DNA from 4 places in the Bradyrhizobium sp. NBAIM01 genome. Region 2 is predicted to be linked to each of the others. Evidence: predicted binding sites of a transcription regulator. Region 2 holds the regulator's gene; each other region holds the start of a gene.
What was found. The regulator PhoB, encoded in region 2, activates phosphate uptake and scavenging genes when phosphate is short. The targets are predictions, from matches to a motif close to TGTCATNNANCTGTCAT.
Positions count from the first base shown of each region.

Region 1: I6F31_RS12430 (UDP-2,3-diacylglucosamine diphosphatase) is a predicted target of PhoB. The motif match lies at 1,215-1,231, and genes of this name have one in related genera.
Region 3: phnF (phosphonate metabolism transcriptional regulator PhnF) is a predicted target of PhoB. The motif match lies at 1,288-1,304, and genes of this name have one in related genera.
Region 4: I6F31_RS12590 (YbhN family protein) is a predicted target of PhoB. The motif match lies at 1,509-1,525, and genes of this name have one in related genera.

Region 1 covers NZ_JADYVU010000003.1:344,713-346,910, forward strand. Annotated here, with positions in the region: gene thiD (bifunctional hydroxymethylpyrimidine kinase/phosphomethylpyrimidine kinase) at 115-915, shown strand; gene I6F31_RS12430 (UDP-2,3-diacylglucosamine diphosphatase) at 1,255-2,067, shown strand; gene I6F31_RS12435 (glycosyltransferase family 1 protein) at 2,081-2,198, shown strand, end outside.
Region 2 covers NZ_JADYVU010000002.1:822,956-825,153, reverse strand. Annotated here, with positions in the region: gene phoU (phosphate signaling complex protein PhoU) at 1-683, shown strand, start outside; gene phoB (phosphate regulon transcriptional regulator PhoB) at 706-1,413, shown strand; gene I6F31_RS10270 (GcrA family cell cycle regulator) at 1,726-2,198, opposite strand, start outside.
Region 3 covers NZ_JADYVU010000007.1:181,504-183,701, forward strand. Annotated here, with positions in the region: gene phnE (phosphonate ABC transporter, permease protein PhnE) at 1-386, shown strand, start outside; gene phnF (phosphonate metabolism transcriptional regulator PhnF) at 523-1,254, opposite strand; gene phnG (phosphonate C-P lyase system protein PhnG) at 1,373-1,837, shown strand; gene phnH (phosphonate C-P lyase system protein PhnH) at 1,842-2,198, shown strand, end outside.
Region 4 covers NZ_JADYVU010000003.1:383,151-385,348, forward strand. Annotated here, with positions in the region: gene I6F31_RS12585 (hypothetical protein) at 1-155, opposite strand, end outside; gene I6F31_RS12590 (YbhN family protein) at 255-1,337, opposite strand; gene I6F31_RS12595 (ferritin-like domain-containing protein) at 1,767-2,198, shown strand, end outside.

The DNA of each region.
Region 1 (2,198 bases), on a different contig from region 2:
AGGCGCGCAATCGGTTCGCGAATCACGCCTGGCGGCGGCCCGGCGCGCTTGCTGACGTTCCACGGTCGCGCTACGAGAGGCCATGGCGGCCTCCTCAAGCACATGTCTCCCGCGATGACGACCCCGGTCGCACTCACCATCGCCGGTTCCGATTCGAGCGGCGGCGCCGGCATCCAGGCGGACCTGAAGACCTTTGCCGCGCTCGGCGTCTATGGCGCCTCCGTGATCACGGCGTTGACGGCGCAGAACACGCGCGGCGTGACCGGCATTCACGCGGTGCCGGCCGGGTTCGTCACCGAGCAGATCGACGCGGTGTTCTCCGACCTCGACATCGGTGCGGTGAAGATCGGCATGGTGGCCCAGGCCGCCAGCATCGATGCCATCGCGGCCGCGCTGTCGCGCTGGTCGCCGCGGCATGTCGTGCTCGATCCCGTCATGGTGGCGACCTCCGGCGACCGCCTGCTCGCCGCTGAAGCCGTCGACGCCCTGCGCGCCAGGCTGATGCCGTTGGCTGCCGTGATCACGCCGAACCTGCCGGAAGCTGCGGCCCTGCTCGGTGCACCGGTGGCGGCGAGCGAGGCCGAGATCGAAAGCCAGGGACGCCGCCTGCTGGCGCTGGGCTGCCGCGCCGTCCTGATCAAGGGCGGGCACGGGGAGGGCGCCGAGAGCACCGACTATCTCGTCACTGCCGAGACCGCGATCGCGCTCGCCGCGCCGCGTGTGGCCACCCGTAACACCCATGGCACCGGCTGCTCGCTGTCCTCCGCCATCGCGGCCGGGCTGGCCAGGGGCGAGGACCTCGAGGCCGCCGTGCGCAACGCCAAGGCCTGGATCAGCGCCGCGATCGCCGCCGCCGACCGCTTCAGCGTCGGCCACGGCCACGGGCCGATCCATCATTTCCACAAGTTCTACTGAGGCGGGCACCTGAACGCGCGCCCCATCCTTCGAGACGACCGCTTCCAGCGGTCTCCTCAGGATGAGGCTAAGCAGCACTGTGCCCGTTGAAGCTAGGGCCGCACACTCGGTCCTCATCCTGAGGGCCCGCCAAGGGCGGGCGTCTCGAAGGATGTGCCGCGGGGAGGTTTGCCTCAGAGAAGAGCGGGGGCTTGCGCCCCTGCGGCGCCATGTCGCCTGATTGTCGCATGCGACTGATATTCGCGGGGAGGGCGAGGCAAGGCGTGATTCGTATTTGAAGGTGCCTCAAGGGTTCAATCGGTCATCCCCCTGTCACGGGACATTGTTACAGGCTGGCGCATGGGAAGTTACGATGTGAGTGACGAGAGCCCGGAGCGGCGCTTTCGCACGTTGTTCATCTCCGACGTCCATCTCGGGGCCCGCGGTTCACAAGCCGATCTTCTGCTCGACTTCCTGCGCTACCATGATGCCGATACGATCTATCTCGTCGGCGACATCGTCGACGGCTGGGCGCTGAAATCGAGCTGGCACTGGCCGCAATCGCATAACGACCTCGTCCAGAAGCTTTTGCGCAAGGCGCGCAAGGGCGCCAAGGTCATCTACATTCCCGGCAATCACGACGAGTTCCTGCGCAACTATTACGGTACGCATTTCGGCGGCATCGACGTGGTCGAGAACACGGTTCACACCGGCGCCGACGGCAAGCGCTATCTCGTCATTCACGGCGACATCTTCGATCTCGTGGTGCAGAACGCGCGCTGGCTCGCCCATCTCGGCGACAAGGCCTACGACTTCGCGATCCAGATGAACCGCCTGGTCAACTTCTTCCGCCGCCTGTTCGGCGTGCCCTATTGGTCGCTGTCGCAATGGGCCAAGCAGAAGGTCAAGAACGCCGTCAACTATATCGGCGCGTTCGAGCAGGCGCTCGCCGCCGAGGCGCGGCGTCACCAGGCCGACGGCGTGATCTGCGGCCACATCCACTACGCCGTGATCCGCGACGAGGCCGGCATCCGCTACATGAATTGCGGCGACTGGGTGGAGAGCTGCACCGCCCTGGTCGAGCATGACGACGGCCATTTCGAGATCATCACCTGGGCGGATCAGTTGCGGAAGCCGGAGCAGGTGCCACAGGTCGCAGCTAGAGCTGCATAACAAGGACCACTTGATGCGCATCCTGGTCGCGACCGACGCCTGGCACCCGCAAGTCAACGGTGTGGTTCGGACGCTGACCAAGCTCTCTGACGCTGCAAAAGCGCTCGGCGTCGAGTTCACGTTCCTGACGC
Region 2 (2,198 bases):
GCGACCTTCAGGAGCTCACCCGCCTGGTCGCCGAGATGGGCGGCATCGCCGAGCGCATGATCGTCGATTCCGTCGACGCGCTGATCCGCCGCGACGTCGCGCTCGGCCAGCGCGTCGTCGCCACCGACGTCGAGCTCGACGCGCTGCAGAAGCGCATCGAGGAGCGCGCCGTGCTCACCATCGCCCGCCGCCAGCCGATGGCCGTCGACCTGCGCGAGATCGTCGGCGCGATGCGCGTTGCGACCGATCTCGAGCGCATCGGCGATCTCGCCAAGAACATGGGCAAGCGCGTCGCGGCGCTGGAGACGGATTTCCATCCGCTCAAGCTGTTCCGCGGCCTGGAGCACATGACCGACCTCGTGCAGCAGCAGGTCAAGTCGGTGCTGGACGCCTATGCCGCGCACGACCTGCCGGCGGCGATGGCGGTGTGGAAGGGCGACGAAGAAGTCGACGCCATCTGCACCTCGCTGTTCCGCGAGCTCCTCACCTACATGATGGAGGATCCGCGCAACATCTCGTTCTGCATCCACCTGATGTTCTGTGCCAAGAACATCGAGCGGATCGGCGACCACGCCACCAACATCGCCGAGACCGTGTTCTACATGATCGAGGGCCAGGCGATCACCGACAAGCGGCCGAAGGGCGACATGACGACCTTCGCCACGACGGTGCCGAACACCTGACGACTTAAGGAGCTACGACCACATGGGCGCACGCATTATGGTGGTTGAGGACGAGGAAGCTCTCACCGAGCTTCTTCGCTACAACCTCGAAGGCGACGGCTATGACGTCGAGACGGTGATGCGCGGCGATGACGCCGACACCCGCCTCAAGGAGCACATTCCCGATCTGATCGTGCTCGACTGGATGCTGCCGGGCCTGTCAGGCATCGAGCTGTGCCGGCGGCTTCGGACCCGCCCCGAGACCAAGCAGCTGCCGATCATCATGCTCACCGCGCGCGGCGAGGAGAGCGAACGGGTGCGCGGGCTCGCGACCGGCGCGGATGATTATATCGTCAAGCCGTTCTCGGTGCCGGAGCTGCTTGCGCGCGTGAAGGGCCTGCTCAGGCGTGCGAGTCCCGAGCGCCTCGCCACCGTGCTCGCCTATGGCGATATCGAGCTCGACCGCGACAAGCGCCGCGTGGCGCGCTCGGGCCGGCCGATCGATCTCGGTCCGACCGAATATCGCCTGCTGGAGTTCTTCCTGGAGCATCCCGGCCGCGTGTTCTCGCGCGAGCAGCTGCTCGACAGCGTCTGGGGCCGCGACATCTACATCGACGAGCGCACCGTCGACGTCCATATCGGCCGCCTGCGCAAGCTGCTCAATCTTGGCCGCGAGCAGGACCCGATCCGCACCGTCCGCGGCGCCGGCTACGCGCTGGACGATCGCTTCGCGAAGGCTGAGCAGACGTAAGGCGCCAGCGACAGCTGGTTTGGCGAACTGCGGCGCCGATCTCGGCCGTCATCCCGGGGCGCGCGCAGCGTGAGCCCGGGATCTCAGCGCGAGCGCTTGCGCTCTTCGCGATTAGCCACAGGACGTGGTTTGGCGAAGACTCGGAGTGACCATCTCGCGCAACGATTGCGCCCCGCGGTTATGGATCCCGCATTCGCGGGGATGACACCGAGCGATTGGGAGCCGTCATCGTGTGACGGCTGCAGTCTTGGCGATCAAGCTTGGCGATCAAGCTTGGCGATCAAAGCTTGGCGATCAGGGAATTCCGCAAGCTCACCGCGTGCCCGGTTTCGGTGCTGCGCGACGGCGATCCGCTGCGGGCTGATAGGCCACGCGCGAATGCTGGGCACAATAGGGCAGGCCGGAGAGCGCCTTGCCGCCGCAGAAGAAGAAATCCGGGCTCGAGGGATCGCCGACCGGCCAGTGGCAGGTCGCCTCGTTCAATTCCAGCAGCGACAGCCGCTGGCTCATCGGCACCACGTTGTCGTAGGTAACCGGCTCGGCTTCCAACTCGACCTCGAAGGCCTGCGCCAACGCGGTGTTGCCGCGCGCGACGGGGCGGGTCACCCGCATCATATGCTGCGCGGGCCGTGCCTTGCGCGGCCGCGGCGCTGCCGATGAAGGGCTCTTGGCGCGGCCGGACAGGCCGAGCCGGTGCACCTTGCCGATCACGGCATTGCGGGTCACATTGCCGAGCTCCGCCGCGATCTGGCTGGCCGAAAGTCCGGCCTCCCAGAGCTTCTTCA
Region 3 (2,198 bases), on a different contig from region 2:
TCCTGGCCGTGATCTGCAGCGATTTCGGAACGTTCGGCAAGCTGTTCTCGGAAGCGATCGAGGTCGCCGAGAAGAACCCCGCGGAAGGCGTTCGGTCATCGGGCGGCAACCATCTCCACAGCGTCCGCTTCGGATTGCTGCCGCAGGTGTTCCCGGTCTTGCTGAGCCAGGTGCTCTACTATTTCGAGTCGAATACGCGATCGGCGACGATCATCGGAATCGTTGGCGCTGGCGGCATTGGCCTTCAGCTTGCCGAACAGATCCGGGTGCTGGAATGGCAGAAGGTAACGTTTCTGATCCTGCTGATCCTGGTAACTGTATCGTCGATCGACTGGATTTCCGGCAAGCTGCGCTTCGCGATCATCGGCAAGCGGACGGTCGCCTAACGTCGTGCTGCAGTCTTATCCGTTCCGATTGGATCGGAACGGAGCTCTGATTTTTGTTTTGACGCGTTTTCTCGACGCAAATCGTTTCCACCCCGGATCAAGTCCGAGGGCACGCTTCGCTGGAAAACGCTCTGATCTAAGCGTTCTCCACCAAAAACTCCACCCGCTCTGCCGCAAAGCGCGAGTGCTTCGTCACCAGCGGCTTGCCCGTGAGATCGTGGTCGGTGGCGTCGACCACCAGGATCGGCCGCCCCAGCGCCAGGTCGAGCCGTGCGGCGTCGCTCGCGTCGACAATCCCCGCGGTGATTCTCGTTGCGCCACGGCGATAATCGCGGACGCCGAAATGCTCCAGCAGCTTCGTCATCGAGCGCGTTGCCGCGAACACGGCGCCTGCATCCGGGAACAGCTCAGCCGAGAGCCAGGTGGTGGAAACACAGATCGGCGTGCGGTCGGCGAGGCGAATCGCCTCGATCCGCACCAGGGGCGCGCCGGTCTTAAGGCCCAGCTCCCGTGCGAGCTCGCGCGTCGCGACGTCATCGGTCGCCTCGATCAGCCGGCCATGCGGCTCGCGGCCATCGGCGCCGACGATCTCGGAGAAGCGCGTGCGCGAGCGCAGGGGATAAGCGAGCTTCTGCGCCTCGACATAGGTTCCGCTGCCGCGCTCGGCGCGCACCAGGCCGCGCTCGGCAAGCGCTGCCAGCGCGCGCCGCACGGTGTGGCGGTTGACGCGATAGGTTTCGGCGATCTCCATCTCGCCCGGCAATTTGTCGCCGGCCGCAAAGCGGCCGTCGGCGATGCCGCGCTCGATGCCATCGGCCACGAGGCGCCATAGCGCGACGCCCGAGGAGGCTGTGTCCTGCATGCTCATGTCGCGGGAAACCTACTCCAGAAATCACAGCATTGTCACGAAACAGTCATGGCGCGTCCGTATGAAGTTGTCTATTATTATAGACAACTTCGGTGCGGCAAGTTCTGTAGAAGGTTCGATGGACCAGGTGACCCAGCACAACGACCAGCAAGCCCAGCGCAAGGCCGCAATGGCGGTGCTGGCGCACGCGGAGGCGGGCGAGATCGCCGCTCGCCTCCGCAACTTGGCCCTCCCGGACCATCAGGATCTGCGCACGCCCGAGAACGGCCTCGTCATGCTGCGCGGCCGGGTCGGCGGCGACGGCGCGCCGTTCAATCTCGGCGAAGCCACGGTGTCGCGCGCCGCGGTGCGGCTTGCGAGCGGCGAGGTCGGGTTCGGCTACACGCTCGGCCGCGACGGTGAGAAGGCGCGTCTGATCGCGCTGTGCGATGCGCTGGTGCAGTCCCGCGATTTCGGCGGAGCGGTGGAGCGCGACGTTATCGCGCCGTTGCGCGAGCAGCTTATGGTCAGGCGCAAGCAGGCGGCGGCAGCGGCCGCCGCAACGAAGGTTGATTTCTACACCATGGTGCGCGGTGAGGGGTGAGATCATGACCACGATTGCGGAACTGCCGCCGGGTTTCGCCGACAAGGTGCTGTCGGCGCAATCGACATTTCGCTCGGTCATGGACGCCATGGCGCGGCCGGGCTCGGTCCAGCGCATCGTGCCGATGGCGGGGGCGCCAGGGCCGATGATGCGAGGCACCGCCGCGATCGCGCTGACGCTGTTCGACCACGACACGCCGCTCTGGCTCGACGCACGGATGGCGGAAAGCGCGGACGTGACGAAGTGGCTGAAGTTCCACACCGGAGCGCCGGTTGTGCAGGATTCGTCGGTTGCTTCGTTCGCGCTCATCAGTGACGGCGGCGCCTTGCCTTCGTTCGAATCCTTCGCGCTCGGCACCAGC
Region 4 (2,198 bases), on a different contig from region 2:
TCGCGCTCCTCGCGGAAGAGCCGGAAGCGGTTACGCACCTCCCAGCTGATCTGCATGGTGCCGGCGTCCTGCGCGGCGGCGCGCTCGGGCAAAGCAAGGATGCCGGCAAGCAGCACGGCGCCGGCCGAGAGGGTGCGAAGGAATACGGAAATCATGGCCCGCGTCTTCAACGGCAAAGTTGAGGCGGAAATAAGAGAGGATTGTGCCGCGGCCTGCAACCCTTGCCCGACGATTGCGGAGGTGGCGTCGGCGGCTCAGCGCTTGCTGGCCCGCCGCAGCAGCCGTTCGCGCTCCATCGGCGTCACCTCCTTGGGCAGGTTGGCCTGCGCGCAGGCTTCCGCCAGCCGCCGCCGCTCCTGCCACGGCGCGACCACATTCGTCCAAAGCTCGCGCGTGCCCATGATGGAGATGGCAAGGCCGAACGGGATCACGAAATAGAGAATACGGAACACCAGCAGCGTGGCCAGAAGCTCCTCGCGGCCGAACTGGGGCAGCGCCACGAGCATGGCGGCATCGAACACGCCGATCGAGCCCGGCGCGTGGCTGGCAAAGCCGATCAGGGTCGCCAGGATGAACACGACCGCGAGCGACATGAAGTCGATCGGCGGGTTGGCCGGCATCAAGAGGTACATTGCCGTGGCGCAGAAGCCGAGATCGACGACGCCGATCAGGATCTGCACCAAGGTCAGCGGCGCCGAGGGCAGCACCACCTTCCAGCCCTTCTGGCCGAGCTCACGGCGCTTCTCGCCCATGCAGAGCCAGACCAGATACGCGCCGATCGATGCGAGACCGCCGAGGGCGATCAACCGGTTGAGCGAGGAGGGCAGCTGATCCATCGAGGAGGCCGCGTCCGGATGGATGGCCATGCCGATCGAGAGCACGAAGATGTTACCGAGCCAGAAGGTCAGGCCGGACAGGAAGCAGATCTTCGCGACGTCGATCGCGTTCAGTCCGTAGTCCGAATAGATCCGGAAACGGATCGCGCCGCCGGTGAAGACCGTGGCGCCGATGTTGTGCCCGATCGAATAGGACGTGAAGCTGGACAGCGCCGCGATGCGATAGGGCACGTGCTTCTTGCCGATCGTTCGCAGCGCAAAATAGTCGTAGAAGGTCAGCGTACAGAACGCGAAGAAGACGCAGATCGCCGCCAGCCCGATGTTGCCGCGGGGAATCTCCGTCAACGCGGTCAGGATGACCCCGGTATCGATGCCCTTGAGCGTCCGCACCAGCGTCGTGATCGCAAACGCGATGATGAAGATGCTCGCGGCGACGCCGAGCCGTCGCCAGCCGATCCATCTATTGAAGCCGCGTTTCAACGCGGGCAGCAGTCCGTGCATTCATCCTCCCGGCGGGGGGCAAGACCGACCGGGCCAGACATTGGCCGGTCGGGTGCGATCACGGCCAAAAGGCAGGCATCGATCGCTAGGCATGATCCAGTTCATTTAAGGCAAAATCAGCGGCTTGTGCAGCCCTTGACAACAATAGGTTCTGCGTTCGGCGGGCAACTTTGTCATACGCGGTTCATATCGGCGGCGCGTTAAGCATATGAGTCGCGAAACCAGGCTCCATCCGCGCGCTCACCGTGCCGATACGATCTCAGATCCGGCGCCGTCCGCATTGTTCCAACGCAGAGCCGTATCGGCGTTTTTGGAACGTCGATGCCGCGTGGTCGTTAGCCTCCATCAGCAATCGAACATGGCGGAATACGCGGCTTTTTCGTGCAAGCCGGCGCCTCCGTGTTCCCAAGACCCGAGAGGATCGGAACGATGGGACTGTTCACAAAAGACATCAAGACCATGAACGACCTGTTCGTACATCAGCTCCAGGACATCTATTACGCCGAGCAGCAGCTCACCAAGGCGCTGCCGAAGATGGCGACCAAGGCCACTGATCCGCAGCTGAAACAGGGCTTTTTGACGCACCTCGAGGAAACCAAGCAGCACGTTGCGCGGCTCGAGGAGGTCTTCAAGATGCACGGCGTCCCCGTGAAGGCGGTCGACTGCCCGGCGATCGATGGCATCATCGAGGAAGCCGACGAGACCGCCGGCGAAGTCGCCGACAAGGCGGTGCTCGACGCGGCCCTGATCAATGCGGCGCAGGCCGCGGAGCATTACGAGATCGTCCGCTACGGCAGCCTGATCGCCTGGGCCAAGCAGCTCGGCCGCAACGATTGTGCGGCGGTGCTCGCCAAGACGCTC